Regions from separate parts of the Arthrobacter sp. KKT183 genome, predicted to be linked through region 1. Evidence: riboswitches for the same ligand, from Rfam matches in the RefSeq annotation. Region 1 holds a riboswitch; each other region holds the start of a gene.

Region 1 (4,957 bases):
CTCAGCCACCGATCGGTCGGGACCAGCCGGGGACCTTGGACCGCTGTTATCCGGGTTGACACTCGGCAGCCGGTTACTCTCCAGCACACTCGCGTTCCGCGGGTTCCTCGTACTCAGGAACGGGCCGGTCTGCCGCTTCCTGGACGGTTGCCGCGATACCGTTCTGCGCGATGTCCTCGATCAGCCAGTCCATCTCAAAGATTTCCCTACGCTGGGCCTCACTGATTTCGACTGCGAGCTGACATACCCGCACGTCGGCCAGTTCCGCGCGTTCGGACCGGGTGATTGCGAGGGAATGGTGCGGGATCATCGCGCTCATGAAGTCCTGATCATCCACGGTGGTCTGGCTGCGGTCCAGGAAAGCCCCGCCGCCCAGCAGCAGGAGGCTGACCACCACCACGGCCACGTTCGCCTTCGTATTTTTGTACATGTTCAACATCCAGCCGAGCATGATCAACCCCATCGTGCCGCCCATCGCGAGTGCCATGAACACGCGGCTCTCGCTGAAGCGGATATGGCTCCATTCGTAGGAGCCGATGAACATGACAAAGTACATCACCACCATGGCGGTCAGGATCATCGCCCCGAAACGCAGGTACATATTCCGCATGTGATGGGACTGCTGCTCGTCCTGACCTTGCTCGTTGGACCGGCTATTTTCCGTGTTCGACACCGACTGCTCCTTTTCAGTATCTGAATACCTGATTGATCCCAGGGCGGCTGCTGAAGATGAAGGTTCAGACAGCAGTAGACCTGTGAACTTTCGAATGACCCCTATCGATCGCGGTCATCATCGGCGGTGGGCCCTGGGGCCGGTTGTGCCCGCCCAGGGCCACGGGTGTTTCTGCTGCGATTCGTCACGTTTCTCTTTCCCTTTCAGCACGAAAGGGAAAGAGGAAGGCTCTAGCCGAGCACGGACAACAATTCTGCGCAGGCCTTCTCGCAGCGGCGGCACGCTTCGGCGCAGATCCGGCAGTGGTCGTGCATCTCGGCGTGCTGTTCGCATTCGTCCGCGCAGGCCTTGCACGCGGTGCGGCAGGCCTCCAGTACTGCGCGGGTGAGGTTCGCGTCGTACCCGGTGTGGCGGGACAGGACGTTGCCGGTCGTTGCGCAGATGTCCGCGCAGTCCAGGTTGGTGCGGATGCACTTGGTCAGTTCCGCGACCATATCCTCACTCAGGCACGCGTCGGCACAGGCGGTGCAGGTCTGGGCGCATTCAAAGCACGCCTGGATGCATTCGGCGAGCTTTTCCTTGTCCACTCCCCCAAGGTCCTTGGGGTAGGTATCCAGCATGGACGTCACATGGTGTGTCATTGGTTTCTCCTCAACTTAGGGTGCAGCTGACCGAGGTCAGGCTGCGGTTTCGTTCGTTCTGTAGGTATGGCACCCCGGTGGGCAGCCATAGACCGACGGTGTCGGCCCGGGAACAGACTGAAAAGGTCACGCCAAGGAAGGCCTCCGCGCGCCCGTGAGGAGGGTTTATGTGCGACTGATCGACAACGCAGTCAAGGACGGAGTGAGGTGGTCAAGTTTCTCCAGCGCCGGATCAAACAGCCCCGGTGGTGCGTTCCCATTCTCGGCAAAAAGTTGCCCGAGGGCTGGGGGAAGGACGTCAGCTGGTTCAGCCGGGACCGCACGCTGCGGTGGGACTACGGCATCAGGAGCGCTGACCTGTTGATGACAGCAGGCTTGCGTGGACGGCGACCCCTTCGGGACCGCGGCCAGGACTGCGGCCTCGGTACTGCTGGTCGGAACCGTCGGACCCATAGCTACAGCACTACCGGTCATCGCACCAGAAGTGTGCTCCATCTGCAGGCACAATGCGGCGGCAGCCGAAGTTGTGAACGCGACTATCAGCGAAAAGGCCAGCGTCACCAGCGTCACCGTCTGTACGGTGCCACGTAGATGAACGCGTGCTCGCTGCGTGATGGTTATCCCCTCCCGAACGCTGCCTGCCTTCCCACCCTAATGAACACTAAGCATGGTTACAAGTGCCGCCGGTCCCACCCGTTCGGGTCCACCGGATGGGATGCGCGGCAGTGATACGCCCTGATGGTGACGGACTCCGAGATCCATGTCCTCCCGCAAGGCCGGGGCTTCTGTTATCTAAACGTGACATTTGGTACCTGTGGGGGTATCCTCATCAGGTGTTCCCGGCACCAGCCGAGAATATTCCCGTGCAGAATGCTGAGTCCTGCCGCTGCCCGGGATTCGTCCGTAATTCCGTTCGGCAGGAACGGGGGACCCACAGATCGACGGGCCATCACATGGTCCTTGGGGTTAAGACGTTGCTGCTTTCCTTCCCGGAATATCAGGAACGACCGGGTGACTCCCATCCGAACCCGACAGCTCACCCCGCAGGCATGGGAGAGGCAACCACGCATGTCACGAAACACTCCGGCGCGCCACCGCGCCACCGTAACCCACTCGATCGCCCTAGAGGGATTGTCCCACTCGACCAAAGCCGGTGCGGTTGCACTGGGCAGGCCGGCCATCATCATCGCAGCAACCGGCGGTCTCGTTGCTGGCGTGGGGGCACCTGCCCAGGCGGGAACCTACACCCAGGAAGCGGCTACCACGGCCACTCAGGCACCTGTTCCCGCGCCGGTCGCAGAAGTTCCGGCTGCATCCTCGGCATCGGTTCACACCGTGGTTTCCGGTGACACCATGGGAAGCATCGCAGCTCGCTACGGCGTTGAACTCAACACCCTGCTGGCCCAGAACAACCTGTCCTACACGTCGATCATCTACCCCGGCCAACAAATCACTGTGTCGGGCGCAGCGGCCGCCTCGGCAGGAGCCTCGGTACCCGCGGCTCCTGCCGCCATTCCTGAAGCAGCACCGGCGAACGAGGTCTCCTACACGGTGGGCGGCCAGCAGGAAGCCCGTATTTCGCTCGCTTCGAGCAGCATCACTCCGGCCCAGCGGTCAGCTCCGGCTCCGGCTGTTTCCTCCAGTGGTGTCGGTGCCGCTCTGGTCGCCTCGGCGTACGGCCAGCTTGGCTCCATTCAGGACTGCACCATCCTCGTTGAGCGCGCACTGCGATCCATCGGCAAGTCTGTCGGCGACCTCGGGCCCGAACAGTTCTATCAGTACGGCACCGTCGTCGGGACCCCGGCTCCCGGTGACCTGGTCATCCGGCCCGGCCACATCGGCATTTACGTAGGTAACGGCGAAGTCATCAGCAGCGGCATGAACGGTGCGAACCTCACCCTCAAGCACCCGCTGTCCGACCTTGCAGGCTCGTCCTACGTGCGAGTCAACGGCTAAGTATTCCTAGAGCGTTTCCCTAGGATGGGAAAGCGGCAGGCACCTTGGAACGGGGGTGCTTGCCGCTTTTTCTTCTGTTCACCACTTCCAAGGTCCAACGGGCCAGCGTTTAGCTATCCAACGACGCCAGGCCAGGTGTCATCGCGGCCATCGATCCATCACTAGGTGGGGCTGATTCCTCGACTCGGAGTGAAGCGGGCGTCAGCTAGAGAACAGATTTCCTGAAGACCATGCTGGGCACGGCGACTTGATGGGGCGGGCAGGCCTGCCAGGAGAAACAAACCAGAACGAACAGATGCAGGTGCAGGTTCAGGTCGATCATGACCTCGCAATCAGCTCAGGTCGACCCGGTGCGGGATGGTTATATGACTGGTGCGACCCGCGCGGCGGTGGCCCCTCCGCTGCAGCTCGACGCACACTGCAGTTCCCGCACTGGATGAGAAACCGCGGAGGCCGGGATTTTTCCTCGCCCTCTAGTGCTTGTCCTTGACTAAAACCAGCTGCCGGGGTCCACGAGCGTGTCATTGATCATAACTTCGAAGTGTAGATGGCAGCCGGTGGAGTTGCCGGTGGTTCCGACTCCGCCCACAACGTCTCCCCTAGTAGCTGTCTGGCCAACGCTGACAGCAATCGTGGCGAGGTGGTTGTAGGTGGTCTTGAGCCCATCCCCGTGATCAATCACGATCCGGTTGCCACCACCGTAGGGGCTCCATCCGGCTTCGGTGATGACTCCGCTGGCAGCGGCCATGACGGGGGTGGAACATGAGCCGGTGAGGTCGATGCCGGTGTGCATCTCACCCGGCACCCCGGTCAATGGGTTCGTGCGATATCCGAAGGTCGAGACCGTGCTCATCTGGGCCAGTGGTGCGCCAAGGCCGGCCTGTTCAACTGGTTCGACCGCAGGTTCAGTAGTAGGTTCTTCGTCGGCGTCATCGCCGGGGTCCGTCTGGATGGGACCATCAGCCAACAAGTGGGATGAGTCGACCGACCCTGTCGCCGGCTCAGTGGAGGCAGCACCGGGCACCGCGACACGGCTGAAATCCACTTCGGCCTTCGGATCGGCCTCAACGCTGTGCGCTCGTGGCTGTTGAGCGCTGTCCGCGGCCGAGCTGGTGGTGGATGATTCCACCGATGATGGCACCGCTGCGGTCAGGGGGATGCCCGCGAGGAGCGCGCCGCTGAGCACGCCGACGGCCGAGATTGCACCGGCGATCGGGGCGACAGGTGAGGCGTGGCGCTTCGTCGCGCTACGGCTGGCCGCGCGGCGGCCCTGCTGGTGACGTGGTGTGGCCGGTTCTGCGCGACGACGTCCTGAGGCGGCGCGGCGTCGACCGTGCGCGTTATGGGAAGACAACGATGATCTCGTCTCGCTCAGCGGAAGGGGTGAGGGCATGCCGGAGCGCAGGGGGATGGCTCCGGCATGCCCAGGTGTGGGTAGGCAAAGAGCTTGGGGCGGTTCGCAATCGCCCTGTTGACCCTTTTCCTGCCCGGCTTAGGTGGCTGTTAGCCGTTGACCCGGACGAAGGATGATCCGGGGAGATCGCTCAGGGGGTGCAGGAGGGTGTCATTGACCCCGTTCATGCCACTGCTGATGACCTGGCCGTTACCTACGTAGATGGCGATGTGGCCGGGGCGGATGACCAGGTCACCCGGTGCGGGAGAGCCGACAACGGTGCCGTACTGGTAG
Region 2 (4,957 bases), 440 kb from region 1:
CGATCATCGCCTCCCAGTCAGCTCAGGTCGACATGATGCAGGGATGGTTGCAGGACTGGTACGGCATCTCCTACACCCCTCAGCTGAGCACCGGTGACATGCAGTCGATGCTGCGGATGGAGAACTTCACCGGCGCCCAGTACGAAATCCGTTTCATGCAATCGATGATCCGGCACCACTGGGCTGCGGTCCGTGAGAGCGGGACCTGCCTGGAGAACGCCGGCCACGCCGAGCTGCTCTCCCTCTGCGGAACCATCCGCCAGACCCAGTTGGAGGAGATTGGGCAGATGCAGTCCTGGCTGGAGGAATGGTACGACCGGCAGGGCGGCCGTCCCTCCGGTACGGTCTAAGCACCACAACACCGGGAAACAGGCATACGCGAGGGGCCGGGCTTTTTCCCGGCCCCTCGTGCTTGCGCGGGATTATAACCAGGTAGCGGGGTCGACGAGCGCGTCGTTGATCATGACTTCGAAGTGTAAATGGCAGCCGGTGGAATTGCCGGTGGTTCCGACTCCGCCCACAACGTCTCCCCGGGCAGCTGTTTGGCCTACGCTGACGGCAATGGTGGCGAGGTGGTTGTAGGTGGTCTTGAGCCCGTCCCCGTGGTCAATGACGATGCGGTTCCCTCCACCGTAGGGGCTCCATCCGGCTTCGGTGATGACTCCGCTGGCAGCGGCCATGACGGGAGTGGAACATGCGCCGGTGAGGTCGATACCGGTGTGCATTTCCCCTGGCGACCCGGTCAGTGGGTTGGTGCGATATCCGAAGGTCGAGACGGTGGTCATTTGGGCCAGCGGTGTGCCGAGGCCGGACTGCTCAGCGGGTTCGGCCGCAGACACATCCTCCGTATCATCGCCGGAGGTCGTCTCGATGGGACCATCGGCTAGAAGGTGGGATGAATTCACCGACCCAGTCGCCGGCTCAGTGGAGGCAGCACCGGGCACCGCGACACGGCTGAAATCCACTTCGGCCTTCGGATCGGCCTCAACGCTGTGCGCTCGTGGCTGTTGAGCGCTGTCCGCGGCCGAGCTGGTGGTGGATGTTTCCACGGACGATGGAGTCGCTGCGGTGAGGGAAATGCCGGCGAGAAGAGCGGCGCTGAGCACGCCGACGGCCGAGATCGCACCGGCGACCGGGGCAACGGGTGAAGCGCGACGGTTCGTCGCGCTACGGGTCACGGCGCGACGGCCGTGCTCGTGACGTGGGGCGGCCGCTGCTGCGCGGCGGCGTCCTGAGGCGGCGCGGCGCCGACCGTGCGCGTTATGGGAAGACAACGATGATCTCTACTCACTCAAACGGGGTGAGGGCATGCCGGAGTACAGGGGGAAATTACTCCGGCATGCCCAGGTGTGGGTAGGTGAAGAGCTTTGGGGCGGTTCGCAATCGCCCTGTTGACCCTTTCCTGCCCGGCTTAGGTGGCTGTTAGCCGTTGACCCGGACGAAGGATGATCCGGGGAGATCGCTCAGGGGGTGCAGGAGGGTGTCGTTGACACCATTCATGCCGCTGCTGATGACCTGGCCGTTACCTACGTAGATAGCGATGTGGCCGGGCCGGATGACCAGGTCACCTGGGGCTGGTGAGCCGACAACGGTCCCGTACTGGTAAAACTGCTCGGGCCCGAGGTCGCCGACAGACTTGCCGATGGATCGCAGTGCGACCTCGACGAGGATGGTGCAGTCCTGGGTACGGCCGATCTGAGCGTAGGCCGAAGCTACGAGCGCGGCACCAACACTGCTGCTGGCTGCAGGCGCAGGAGCCGGCTTCGGCTCGGGAGCCGGCACAGGAGCCGGAGCGGGCAGTGCCACTTCCTGCACGGCCATTTCCTGCACGGCAGGGGCCTGCTGTACCGGGGCGGTTTCCACCGTCTGCACGGCTGCCAGTGACGCCTCGGCTACGGGGGCCGGGTGCTCGACGACAGGAGCCGGCGCAGCGACAACTGGAGCGGGCGCAGCGGCGACGGCTTCGCGTTCGAAGGAGATATCGGCCGATGTGTCCGCGGACACCGGCTCGGTTTCCACGGTGGCGACCAACGAACTGGTGCTCACCTGACGCTGCGGTGCGTCCAGCGCCTGGGCCGGAAGGCCAGCGCTGAGAATGAGACCGGAAGCTGCGGTGATCACTGCAGCCTGGCGGCCTGCAGATCCCATATTGGAGGAGACAGCCTTGGAGATGACAGCCAACGTATTGGTCTGGGCCGGAACTGCGCGATGGCGCGCGGGGGCATGCCAAGTAGACATAAATCGAGTACCTTCTCCCAACGCCTGCGAGGTTAGCTGTCGGGTTCGGATGGGAGTCACCCGGCCGTGAAAACGGCTTAACCCCAAGGACCCTCAAAGCATGGGCCCGCGTACATGGTTCCCCCGCCTCTGCCAGCGGAAAACGGACGACCCCACCACGGTGACAGAGCTCGGCGATCCGTGTGGGAGTGCCTCCATGGGGGGCAGGCACGAGATTGAGAGTACCTCACCCCGCAGCGATTATCACAATTGGATCACGGCGGGTCTCCCCCTTGCCGCTGGAGGCTCCCGCCCTCATGGGGATCCGCGGAAACTATCTCTTGACATATACCCTGGGGGGGTATAATTTCGGAGGTACTGGATGACATTGTCCGGTTCCTCTGGAGCCGCACGTTCGACCAGTCCCCACATCATGCGCGACGGAAGCGCCCCGACATCCAGCGCTACCTGATCCCGCTCACCACGTAACGCAAGGAGTTCCCATGTGTGGCCCCCCCACCGCTGATCTGCGGCTGACTGAAAAGAACTCGGTCGGCTGCGCCTGCTGCGCCCCGCAGTCAGACGTTCAAGCCGACCCAGTACCTGCAGAAGCAGTTAATACCGAATTCGGTGTGGAGGGGCTGAGTTGCGGTTCCTGTGCCTCCAAGGTTGCGGACGCACTGACGACCCTGGACGGGGTTTCCGGTGTGCGGACCGACCTGGTCCCGGGAGGAACCTCGACCGTGCACGTCACGGGAAACCGTGCTTTGTCCGACGCCGAGGTCGCCCCGGTGATCCAGGACGCCGGATACTCGCTCACGACCGCCTGAGCAAGGAGGTACCACCTCGCACGAGGAAAGGACATGGCCATGAACACCAATCATCACAACCAGCCAGACCACAGCCACGGAACAACCACCCCAGGTGTGATCGATGAGGACACCCATGGACAGGCGATGCCCTCGGATCACCCGCATTCAGCGTTGGACGAGGACCACCGCAGCCATGAACACGGCCAGCACGCCGGACACAGCACAGCAATGTTCAAAAACAGATTCTGGATCAGCCTCGCCCTGACCATCCCGGTAGTCCTGTTCAGCCACATGTTCGCGATGATCCTTGGCTACACAGTCCCGGACTTCCCTGGAGCCTCGTGGATCTCCCCACTGTTGGGCACGGTCATTTTCGTGTACGGCGGCGCACCCTTCCTCAAGGGAGGGTGGACCGAGCTGAAATCCCGCCAACCCGGCATGATGCTGCTGATCGCCATGGCGATCAGCGTGGCATTCATCGCCTCCTGGATCACCACCCTGGGGATTGGGAACTTCAACCTGGACTTCTGGTGGGAACTGGCCCTGCTGGTCGTCATCATGCTCCTGGGACACTGGATGGAGATGCGCGCCCTCGGATCCGCGGCAGGAGCCTTGGACGCACTAGCTGCGCTCCTGCCCGATGAGGCCGACCGCGTTACCGCCTCCGGAATCGAAACCGTACCCGTCAGCTCCCTGGTTACCGGTGACGTCGTCCTCGTCCGCTCCGGTGCCCGCGTACCGGCGGACGGCGCCATCGTCGACGGTTCAGCGGAATTCGACGAATCCATGATCACCGGTGAGTCCCGCACCGTACCCCGCAACGTCGGCGAAACCGTCGTGGCAGGAACGGTCGCCACGGACAACTCCGTCCGGGTCAAAGTCACTGCCGTCGGCTCGGACACCACACTGGCGGGAATCCAACGCCTGGTAGCCGAAGCCCAGGCGTCTTCCTCCAAAGCCCAGGCCCTGGCCGACCGGGCGGCCGCACTGCTGTTCTACTTCGCCCTCGGCGCAGGGATCATCACCTTCATCGCCTGGCTCCTGCTCGGAAGCCCGGACGAAGCGGTCATCCGCACCGTCACGGTCCTTGTCATTGCCTGCCCCCACGCCCTCGGCCTTGCCATTCCCCTGGTGATCGCCATCTCAACCGAACGGGCAGCGAAATCCGGGGTGCTGATCAAGAACAGGATGGCACTCGAACGCATGCGAACCATCGATGTGGTCCTCTTCGACAAGACCGGAACGCTCACCGAAGGCAAACATGCCGTGACCGCCACCGCACCCGCGGCCGGCACCACCACCGCTGAACTTCTGGCCCTCGCGGCCGCCGCCGAGGCCGACAGCGAACACCCCGTCGCACGGGCCATCGTCCGCGCAGCCCAGGAAGACGACAATGCCACCGGTCTCGGATACAAGGGGACCGGATTCGCGTCGATGACCGGGCGGGGAGTGCGCGCCCAGGTAAACGGCGCTGACGTCGCCGTAGGCGGACCGAATATGCTCCGCGAACTCGGACTCACCGTGCCAGAGGAGATCACCAACGAGACTCTGGAATGGATTGATCGTGGAGCGTCAGTGCTGCACGTCATCCGCGCCGGTGAGGTTGTCGGCGCCCTCCGCCTTGAGGACCGCATCAGGGACGAGTCCCGGGCCGCGGTACACGCCCTGCAGCAGCGCGGAGTGAAAGTTGCCATGATCACCGGCGACGCCCGGCAGGTCGCTGACGCGGTGGCCAGGGATCTCGGGATCGACGAGGTCTTCGCCGACGTCCTGCCTCAGGACAAGGACAAAAAGGTCACCGAACTGCAGCAGCGCGGTCTGAAGGTCGCCATGGTCGGGGACGGGGTCAACGACTCCCCTGCCTTGGCTCGCGCCGAGGTAGGTATCGCCATCGGCGCCGGAACCGACGTCGCGATGGAATCCGCCGG
Region 3 (4,957 bases), 1.3 Mb from region 1:
ACGGGCCGGACCGTGAACATCGCCGGATACGCCGCACCAGTGGAGGAACTGCGGGAAATCACCGAGTACCGCGAACCCGGCAAGCTCACTGCGCGGAACCTGCTGTTGAGCGGGGACAACCCGCACCGGGAGCGCGCCCGCTCACGGTTCACCATCGACACCGCAACCGGCCTCATCAACCGCTAACCGATCCCGGAAAGGACACCCCATTATGAGCACCGAGACGATCACCCGGACCGTCACCAAGGACACCGGAGAAACCATCACCGCCCCCGAACTGCCCGCCGATGACCGGACCGGGGACGGCTATGACTGGATGGAAACCCTTACCGGCACCAGCTGGTCAGCCCTGCCTAGCTGGGCGAGTGAGGGCTGGGACGCCGGAGCATGGCCCTACATCATCTTCGCCGTGGCACGGCACCGCGACGAGGCAGGGGAACTGTTCGGCTACAGCACCTACGTTGAAGGCGACACCCGCACCTGCTGGTTCCGCTCACAGGCGGCATGTTTCGAAGCAATAACCGAAGAAGTGTTCTTCTCCTGGAAGTCCGGCCAATCCCACGGGCCCGAGAACCTGCCCGAAGCCGCCGCCGAACTGCCCAACAGGGACCGCCTGCCCTACCCCGGCTGGACCAACTAACAACCAGTAACTAGGAACCGGACACCCCCGGTGCCTCCACCCGTTCGCGGGTGGGGGTGCTGCCCGGCCCGGACGGAGCCGGCCCAGGCGAAAAGGGGTCTGGTACTCGCCCGCTCGCACCAGAAAACGGGCCTCCGCTACCGCTGCGGACTCAAACTGCCGGCAACTCCTTCGTCGCCACCGGCAAGGGATCTCTTTCTTTTTTGCTGCTGTCCTTCGGATTATGCGTGCCCGCTCCACCAGGTCAACAGCTGCGCTGCTGCACGCCCAGGTGAATGTGTCCGGCGCTCCCAGGGTCGCTTATTTCCTCCCACATTCACCTGTCCGCTTGCCCCTGGCGGGGTTGACCCGGCTCCGTCGGGCACAAGCAAGCGAGCTTGCCAGCAGGCAAAACAACGACGGGGGAGAGGGCCACTGCTGGACCACCACAAGCCCGAACCCCACCACCTGCGAAGAGGAGCACACCATGAACACCACACCTATTTCCGTTCAGTCCGCGGCCGACATTCTGGCCTACATCCCGCACGCCCTCGGCTTCGCCCCGGAAGAATCCTTCGTCCTGCTCACCATGCACGGCAAACGGCTCGGCGCCACTTTGCGCATCGACGCCCCACAGGACATTGAACCGGCACTGTTCGCCCAAGCAGTTCTGGGTTACCTGTCCAACGACGTCGCCGCTGACGGTGTGCTGCTCGTCGTCTACACCGATCGGTCCACCATAGACGGGACCAAGCCCTACAGTCAGTACGCGGCGGCCGTTGAGGCGATGCTGGACACGGCAGGAATGCCAGTGGCTGATAGTTGGCTCGTGAGCTCTACCGAGTGGGTGACCTACTTCTGTGAGGACGCGGACTGCTGTTCCCCGCGGTCCTTGGAGGAAATCGCCGACAGCGCACTGAGTGCCCGCATGGTCTTTGAGGGATCCAACGCGACACGGGAAACCGTCGTCGACCCAGCATTTACCGGGGATAGCGCGAACCTTGACCGGATCGCCGACACCATCACCGGATGGGTGATTGAGGATCCCGCTGACTGGACCGCCCCCGTGATGACCGAGAACCGGGCACTGTGGCAGGAAACCCTCGGCACCGAACCCACCAAGGACACCGCCCTGCAACTCATCGCGGCCCTGCACACCCCCGCGGTACGGGACAGGATCATCGCCGACACCATCAGCACCGACGAGAACCCGGAAACCTTCGCCTCCGTCGTCATCGGCCGGTACACCGGGACACCGGACTGGGAGCGCGTGGACGCCACCCAGGCGCTGCTCATCGAGTTGTTCCGGTTCACCCCGCCCGAAGCCCGCGCACCGTTGTTCGCGTTCCTCGGCTGGATCTGCTGGTACAAGGGCCGGTCCTCCATCGCCGCCCAGTACCTGACCAAGGCGCAGGACACCGACCCGGAGCACATGCTTTCCCGGCTGCTGACCCAGCTGGTGAACACCGGCACCCTGCCCGAATGCGTCACAAACCAGCACACCGCCTACCAGCGCTAACCCGGTAGGGGGAGGGGCAGGGAACCACAACGGGTTCCCTGCCCCGCAGTCAGATCCAGTGTGCGGGACTTGTGCCGCTTTGATGGCAGATGCGGTCGAAAGCCAGCGACCAAACCGGCACAGTGATCCCAGCTGGTTCAGCCATCCGAACCGGTTCTTTGCAAACCCGTACTAGACTTTGGTCGTGGAATATATTGCCGTACTACTGCCATCGGCGGGTGTCGGCGCCATTTTCTACTTCGCGATGCGCGCCATTTTCGGGGCCGATCGGGCCGAGCGCCAGGCGCAGGCAGAAGCCGAACAGGAGGCGCAGGTCAACGCTACCCGCGCAGCGGTTGCTTCCCGTAGGGAGTTCACGCCAGAGCCCTAGGATGGGTTTAGCCGGCACCTGGGCATGGCTTGCTCATGTTGATCACCGTGACAGCGGTGTTGCCTCGCGTTCTTGGTGTGGCAGGCACATCTCTCTAAATTTCCTATGGTGGGGCTGATGTTCAGTCGTGAGGTGGGGCACTGCCGCTGATGGGATTTCAGGGCGCGCCGTGACCTTAATGTGACATTCATGAAAATTTGACGGTAGTCTCGTCAGCGTGCCTAGACCTGTGTTTGGCACCTGTGTACGGTTTGCCGAGCTCTGCCACCGAGCGCACAGTCCGTTCGTATCACCGTTGGCAGAGGCGGGGGAACCATTTTTTTTTGGATCTTGCTACTGGAAGGTCCTAGGGGTTAAGACGCACCTGATCGGGGAGACCGATCAGGCGTCCGGGTGACTCCCATCCGAATCCGACAGCTCACCTCGTAGGCACTGGGAGAGGCAATTCACTGTGTCCTACCGACGCGCTCAGGGCCGCCACCGCGCCCCACAGGTCAACGCACATTCTCTGACCGCTCTATCGCAAGCAGTTTCTTTGAACGCCGGATCGGCCGGCCGTCAAACAGCGGTCATCCTCGCGGCGTCCGGTTTGGTGTTGACAGCGGGGCTACCGGCCCACGCAACGGGAATGGCCGAAGAACGGGCACTGAAAAGTACCGAATTGACGGTTACGCCGGTTCAGGCGGGAGTGACGGCCGCCGCCGGAGCCGATATCTCCTTCGACCGGCAAGCCGTTTCACCTGTGGCCGCCCCGACCGTTGAGGAGCCGCCCGCGCCAGCTCAGCCCGTCGTGGAAGCGCAGGCTGCCCAGAACAACGCCCCTACCGAGGTCAACGGTCCCATGGCTGAGTCCATCCCAGCCGTGCAGGCGGTGACCGTTGCACCGGAGCCCGTCCCGGCTGCGCCGGTGAACGCTGCTGCCCGGGCGGTGACAGGAACCGCTCCTGCTCCGGCTCCCGCTGCTGCTCCTGCTCCCGCTCCCGCTCCCGCTCCTGCAGATTCTTCTTCCACCAGTGTCGGTGCGGCGCTGGTTGCTTCGGCTTACGCGCAGATGGGTGCTACCCAGGACTGCACGATCCTCGTTGAGGTAGCGCTGCGTTCGATCGGTAAGTCCGTCGGTGACTTGGCCCCTGAGCAGTTCTACCAGTATGGAACGGTCGTCGGATCCCCTGCCCCCGGCGACCTCGTTATCCGGCCAGGGCACGTCGCCATCTACGTCGGCAACGGGCAGGTCATCAGCAGCGGGATGAACGGCATGAACGCCACCATCCTGCATCCGCTGTCAGATCTGGCCGGGTCCTCCTTCGTCCGGGTCAACGGCTAACACAGCCGCACACCTCAACCCAGAGACAGGAAGCGCCGCTTACGGTGCCCGTGAGGGTATCGAGAGGGGCGCTTCTCCTTTGACGCCGCTGCGCCGTTGTCCCGAAATACCGTCAGCACTTTCCCCGAAGGAGCCGATACGCCGTGTACACGCTCAAAGTGTTCAGCACCCGCCGGTTCGGCATCCTCTCTGCTATTTTCAGCGCGCTCCTGCTGGCCGGTTGTACGGCGGGAGCTGACCCGCTGATCAGTTCAGCGCCCCGGGAGGTGAGTGGGGAAGCCACGGCACCGAGTACCTCCCGCGCTAACGAGGTACCGGAAATCTGCACTGAGCTGCCCTCCCATCTGGAGGCGCTGAACTTCTTTCCGCCGACTCTCTCCGAAACCGGCGACCCGAACAGCTCGCCCACTGAAAATTCGGCCGTTAAGAATGTCAGGGCACTAGAGGCCGAAGCGCCTAGCGAGATACAAGGCCAGCTGACGGCTCTGCGGGAAATCATGGCCCAAGGCGTCGCTGACCCAGCCGCTTTCGACTTCAACGGCTTTGTCGATGCAAAAATCGAGGTGGAAACCTGGGCCGTGGAAAACTGCTGACAGTTACGTTCCGGTGCCCGAAGAACGGTAGCTGTCCCTCCAAAACCGAACGGTTAACTCGTATGGACTGGAACGTGGGGTGAGTAGTGCGCACCCTTGACAGGCTTCACCGCGGGAATAATCGGGTAGTTGCTACTCGTGCCTACGGTTCTGGTTGATCCTACCTTTGAGCTGGTCAGCTTCTCCACAGAGTTTGAGGTCTCGATCATGCCGATTTCAGGTGCTGTTTTTGTAGGAACATCAGCTTCGGTCGCCCACCCGTCACCAGCGCCGCGTCTGGTGGTCAAGCTCCTAGGCCGCTTGGAAGTCACCCGGGACGGTTCGATTCTGGATACACGCGCGTTAGGTGGCGTGAAGCCGCGACAAATCCTGAAGATCCTGCTCCTTCAGTCGGGTTCTCCGGTCTCCAAGAACAAACTCCTTCACCTGCTATGGGGGGACAAACCGCCTGCGGCTGCAATAACCACTCTCGAAAGCTATGTGTGCATTCTGCGTCGGAACCTGCAGCCCGGGAGCGGCCAGCACGGGGTGC
Region 4 (4,957 bases), 1.3 Mb from region 1:
CGTTGTGGAGAGCAACTACCGACGGATCGTCGCCAACCCCGAACTGAACAGCACCGAAATCTGGGAATTCGAAAACTCCAGCGGCGGCTGGTTCCACCCCATGCACATCCATTTGGTGGACTTCAAGATCATCGGCGGGGAAGATCGGGCCACCTACTCCTACGAGCAAGGGCCCAAGGACGTCGTCTACGTCGGTGAAGGGGAAACCGTGCACCTGCTTATGAAATTCGGGCCCCACCGCGGCCGTTACATGATCCATTGCCACAACCTTCCGCACGAAGACCACGACATGATGGTCCAGTTCCGCGTCGGCACCGCCGCTCTCGAACCCCAAGAGAACGACCCCATAAAAGCCGGTCCCAGCCGCTGGGACGAAGCGACGGCGCTTCCACCCTTCCCTGGCGCCCACGAACCCGCAGACACCTAGCAAGGAAGCGGCACAGGGGACGGCTAGGTAACCGTCCCCTGTGCCCGCTGCCGGATATCCGATTCCCATCACCCATGACCGGGATGGACCCGCGAGGACTCGAGTGCTGCTGGCCAGGGGTTAGTGGCTATGCGTTGACCCGGACGAAGGAGGACCCGGCCAGATCTGACAGCGGATGCAGGATGGTGGCGTTCATGCCGTTCATCCCGCTGCTGATGACCTGCCCGTTGCCGACGTAGATGGCGACGTGCCCTGGCCGGATAACGAGGTCGCCGGGGGCAGGGGATCCGACGACCGTTCCATACTGGTAGAACTGCTCAGGGGCCAAGTCACCGACGGACTTACCGATCGAGCGCAGAGCTACCTCAACGAGGATCGTGCAGTCCTGGGTAGCACCCATCTGCGCGTAAGCCGAAGCAACCAGCGCCGCACCGACACCGCTTGCCGCTACAGTGCTCGATGCCTGAGCGGGTGCGCGTTCAATGGTGCTGGCCGCCGTCGTAATGCCCATGGTGCTGGTTTCCACCCTCGCAGGTGCTGCCGGCGCCGTGACACCGTTCACGCCGTTGGCGGCGCCTGTCAGGGCGATGACGTCACCGGGGTAGATGAGGGATTCCCAGCCGAGCCCGTTGACAGCGAAGATCGTTTCCAAGCTCACACCGTAAGAGGCTGCGATCTTTCCGAGGGTGTCACCAGGCTGAACGATGTGAGTGGCACCTCCCGTTGCTACTGCTGCAGCGGCAGAAGCCGCGCCCACGGTTTCGGTGACCGCTGTATCGAGGGTTTGCTGCGGCGTGGTGGAGGAGGTGGTGGTCGCTCCGGCGTGGGCCGGCAATATCGACCCGAGCACCAGACCCGATACAGCAACGGCTACCGCCGCCGGACGTCCTACTGTTCCCACTCCCGCCGATGCCGCTTTAGCAACGTGGTGCAGAGGGCTCGTGGGGACGGCGCGGTGGCGCGCGGTGTGGCGATTTTTTGACATGGCTAGCCTCTCCCAATGCCTGCGAAGTTAGCTGTCGGATTCGGATGGGAGCCACCCGGGCGTACCACAGCACTGAGAATGAGTGCCGCTTTCACCTTAACCCCTAGGGCTTCTTTCGAAACCCAACGTTCGGTTCCCCCGCCTCTGCCGTGTTCTGTTTCAGGACGGACCTCCACCAGCGACAGAGTTAGGCAATCTGCTGGAGGGGTGTCGCCCGCATCGAGTCCAAGACACCGCGAGAATCATATCCGTCGCGTCCTTGCCTGTCACATTTCAATAACGGCAACACAACGTTGGCCCTCAAAGTTTTCAGACCCTTCTCGGTATAGCTCTGGTTCGGCATATCGCCCTGTCCTGGAATTCGTTTCAGGTTCGGTACTTCAGTGGCTTTTCCGGACCGTCACGAACGGGGGTTCTTCTGCCACTCTTCACGAAGAGGCGCAGCTTATGAGCCGTGGCGGTGTTCCGGTAGGGCGGGGTCTAAAGCTTTGACGAGTTCAGTTGGACGTCTGGTTGATGCCAGCCAGTAGGGGGTGTGGTCTTCGTCGTCTTTTATCTCGATCCGTACGACGGGGTCGATCCAGCCGCGGATACATAGATACGCCAGGGCGTTCAGCGCCGGTCCGCGCTGATGGGTGGCCTCCTGTTTCACATAGGAACGTGCCGCACCCAGGTACTTCCGGTCGATGTGGGCACGGCCAACATCCAGTGAGCTGGTGGTCACAGTGATCCGCGGGGTAGACAGCACCAGGAGAGCGGTAATGATGAGGAAGATCAGGATGCAGGCAATAATCCCGGTCAGCATGCTGATCGGTGCAAACACCAGGATCGACGCTCCTGCCACTCCTGAGGCAAGCACCCACACAAACGGCGTCGGCCACAACCGTTCGTCGTAAAGGATCGCGGATGGCGGTGCGGAAACTTCGGACATGGTCAACAGCTTGCCACACCCCTACGCGTGCCCATTCCGGTCCCTCATCGATTGCTTGAGGACGGACGCTTCCGGCCCTTGCGGTGTCAAAGTGGGCAAGGAGACCCAAGCGAGCGGACCGACAGGGGCGCTGGCGGAATTGATCACGCCAGGCTACGCAGGTTGAACCAGATGCCGATGACCATGGTGGCTAGGGCGCCGGGTCATCGGCATCTGCATGCCCGGAACCGGGCACGGAGCCAGCCTAACTTACTCACTATCGAAGGATCCACGGCAGAGCAAAGCAAGGGTGCTGACTGTGTTGGGCCGGATTGCCGATGGAGCCTCAGAGGTTCTTCGGTCCTGACCTGAAAGCTAGCAGTTGTTCCGCATCAGTTTTTCTCTGTTGGTAGGTGCCGCGTCTGCAGGTGGATGGGCTGCAATTGAGTCCCACTCTCAACAGGTTACGAAATTGTAACTATACAGCCGTCCCTGTAGAGTGACTTCGTCGCCGAGATCAGTTGGTGACGCTGGTTTCAACGCCTAACCCTGCCGGGAATCCAGTACCGTTCGTATTCCGGCAGGGGTGGAGGACCCACTTCTTGTGGCGGCCTTTGTGCTGCCTTGGGGTGAAGCCATTCCAGTGTTTTGAACTGGAACGGCCGGGCTGGTTCCTTGCCCGAATCCGACAGCTAACTTCAGCGGCGTTCGGAAAGGAATCTTCTTGTCCTCACACAAGACCGCCGGCCGCCGCCGTGCGCAACCAGCGCCGCATGGCCGACGGGCGGCGGAGCGCCGTCCGAAGCATGGTCGCCGGGCGGCAGCCCCAGCCACCGCGACTACTGGGCATTGGATAAAACCTACAGCGATGGTTCTGGGTGCAGCCGGACTGCTTAGCGGCGTGATCCTCCCCGCGCAGGGAAGCGCCAGCGCAGAGCCTACGATCCAGGCCAGCCCCGCCGCATCACCGGAGAAGGTCACGGCTGATCCTCAGGCGGAGGTAACCTTCGGACGCAGCGCCGTTTCGGCCATTCCCGCTTCGGATCCAGGAGTTGGTGACCCTGCTGTACTGGCGGCGGGCTCGGTCGAGAACGCAAGCGGCGCGCCTGCCGCGGGCGACAACGCCGGGGATATTGCCGACACTGCTGGCGCCCGGCTGGCTGCTCCGCTCGGTTCCATGGCCACGACGTCCAGCTTTGGTTACCGCGCAAGTCCGTTGACCGGCGCCGGGGAACTGCATACCGGACTAGACCTGGTCGCCTCCTGCGCCACCGACGTTCTCGCCGCCCAGAGCGGCACGGTCGTCGAATCCGGCTGGAGCCCCTACGGGGGCGGAAACCGGATCGTCATCGATCACGGCAACGGGCTGAAGACCACCTATAACCATCTGTCCGTCATCACGGTCAGCACCGGGCAGGCGGTGGGCCAGGGCGAGCTGATCGCAAATGCGGGAACCACAGGGAACTCCACCGGATGCCACCTCCATTTCGAGGTCATGATCAACGACACGGTGGCTGATCCCACCCAGTGGCTCTGACCGTTTCCACCGTCCGCTACCACTCAAGGAGAGTCATGCACACACCCAATCCAACCAACACCGCACACGCCCGTCGGCCTCGAACCCGGGGCCTTCGAAGGGCGCTGCTGGGTGTACTCGCCGCCACGATGATCGGGTTCATCGGAACACCGGCAGCCACCGCCCATGACTCGCTGATTGGGACGGCACCGGAGGAAGGGCAGGTCATTGATACCGCGCCGGAGGCCATCACCATCACCCTCTCCGAAGCACCCTTGGAATCCTCCGGGCTGGAGCTGAGCCGGATACAGATCACCGGACCGGAGGGCACCGCGGTGGAAGCAACGCCGGTCACGTTGGAGGAAAACATCATGTCAGCCCCGGCCGCCATTGAGACCCCCGGCGTGTACAGCGTGGCGTGGCGGACCGTTTCCTCCGACGGGCACCCGATCGAGGGTGTCTTTGAGTTCACCTACGAACCGGCCAGCACGACACCGGCCGAGGAGCCCTCCACCAGCGCACCGGCAGCCGAAAGTGCAGAGCCTACGCCGACTGCGGCCGCCGCCCCAAGCGCGAGCGACGAAGAGGACCCGGCCGCCGAACCGGCAGCCGAGGAGACCGGGAGTTCCGGTGGCGTTAGTTGGTTGTTGCTGATTGTGATCGCGGTGATCGTGGTCGCCGGCGCCGCAGCGTTCATGATGGGGCGCCGCCAAGCCATCAAAGCAGACGCACGTGAGAGCGGTACGGAGGGCTAGCGGCCCACTGAGGTGGTTGTGGGCGCCGGCCGCTGCTGCCGGCGGATGAGGATGATCGCCGATGACAGTAGCGGGCCGGTGCCGGCCAGCAGAACCACCATGGCCGCAGCCAGTCGCTGATCCTCCACCAGCGAGGGACCCCAGCTGCGTTCAGTGTTGCTGAACCAGTCCGCTTGGAGTGGTTCCGGGAATACTGCCAGGAAGGCTGCTGCGGCGAGGGTCACGGACAGTGCGGCCAGCACGCCGGTGAGACTGCCGCGGGTCATTCGGGGGGTTACCTGGTGGAGGAGTGAACCGAAGAGGACCAGCCCGAGGCAGAGCAAATAGCCATTGATCAGTTGCAGGAAGAGCTGGCTGGCAGTGA

Evidence for each region. A riboswitch is a leader RNA that binds a small molecule or an ion and turns the genes downstream of it on or off. The one in region 1 is predicted to bind cyclic di-AMP.
Region 2: linked by a shared signal. The riboswitch ahead of ACZ2GY_RS16570 (NlpC/P60 family protein) and the one ahead of ACZ2GY_RS01460 (LysM peptidoglycan-binding domain-containing protein) in region 1 are both predicted to bind cyclic di-AMP.
Region 3: linked by a shared signal. The riboswitch ahead of ACZ2GY_RS07520 (NlpC/P60 family protein) and the one ahead of ACZ2GY_RS01460 (LysM peptidoglycan-binding domain-containing protein) in region 1 are both predicted to bind cyclic di-AMP.
Region 4: linked by a shared signal. The riboswitch ahead of ACZ2GY_RS07540 (LysM peptidoglycan-binding domain-containing protein) and the one ahead of ACZ2GY_RS01460 (LysM peptidoglycan-binding domain-containing protein) in region 1 are both predicted to bind cyclic di-AMP.

What each region holds. Positions count from the first base shown of each region.
Region 1 covers NZ_CM145770.1:284,022-288,978, reverse strand. The annotation lists gene ACZ2GY_RS01470 (DUF305 domain-containing protein) at 74-673, opposite strand; gene ACZ2GY_RS01465 (four-helix bundle copper-binding protein) at 904-1,314, opposite strand; cyclic di-AMP (ydaO/yuaA leader) riboswitch at 2,205-2,379, shown strand; gene ACZ2GY_RS01460 (LysM peptidoglycan-binding domain-containing protein) at 2,383-3,270, shown strand; gene ACZ2GY_RS01455 (M23 family metallopeptidase) at 3,761-4,624, opposite strand; gene ACZ2GY_RS01450 (NlpC/P60 family protein) at 4,774-4,957, opposite strand, start outside.
Region 2 covers NZ_CM145770.1:3,507,094-3,512,050, forward strand. The annotation lists gene ACZ2GY_RS16560 (DUF305 domain-containing protein) at 1-350, shown strand, start outside; gene ACZ2GY_RS16565 (M23 family metallopeptidase) at 423-1,274, opposite strand; gene ACZ2GY_RS16570 (NlpC/P60 family protein) at 1,423-2,238, opposite strand; cyclic di-AMP (ydaO/yuaA leader) riboswitch at 2,245-2,424, opposite strand; gene ACZ2GY_RS16575 (heavy-metal-associated domain-containing protein) at 2,721-3,047, shown strand; gene ACZ2GY_RS16580 (copper-translocating P-type ATPase) at 3,087-4,957, shown strand, end outside.
Region 3 covers NZ_CM145770.1:1,574,772-1,579,728, forward strand. The annotation lists gene ACZ2GY_RS07500 (hypothetical protein) at 1-186, shown strand, start outside; gene ACZ2GY_RS07505 (hypothetical protein) at 212-640, shown strand; gene ACZ2GY_RS07510 (DUF4192 domain-containing protein) at 1,107-2,138, shown strand; gene ACZ2GY_RS07515 (hypothetical protein) at 2,323-2,508, shown strand; cyclic di-AMP (ydaO/yuaA leader) riboswitch at 2,782-2,954, shown strand; gene ACZ2GY_RS07520 (NlpC/P60 family protein) at 3,044-3,832, shown strand; gene ACZ2GY_RS07525 (hypothetical protein) at 3,976-4,425, shown strand; gene ACZ2GY_RS07530 (AfsR/SARP family transcriptional regulator) at 4,564-4,957, shown strand, end outside.
Region 4 covers NZ_CM145770.1:1,581,728-1,586,684, forward strand. The annotation lists gene ACZ2GY_RS07535 (multicopper oxidase family protein) at 1-427, shown strand, start outside; gene ACZ2GY_RS07540 (LysM peptidoglycan-binding domain-containing protein) at 555-1,412, opposite strand; cyclic di-AMP (ydaO/yuaA leader) riboswitch at 1,415-1,581, opposite strand; gene ACZ2GY_RS07545 (DUF3093 domain-containing protein) at 1,858-2,343, opposite strand; cyclic di-AMP (ydaO/yuaA leader) riboswitch at 2,853-3,043, shown strand; gene ACZ2GY_RS07550 (M23 family metallopeptidase) at 3,047-3,859, shown strand; gene ACZ2GY_RS07555 (copper resistance CopC family protein) at 3,895-4,593, shown strand; gene ACZ2GY_RS07560 (bifunctional copper resistance protein CopD/cytochrome c oxidase assembly protein) at 4,590-4,957, opposite strand, start outside.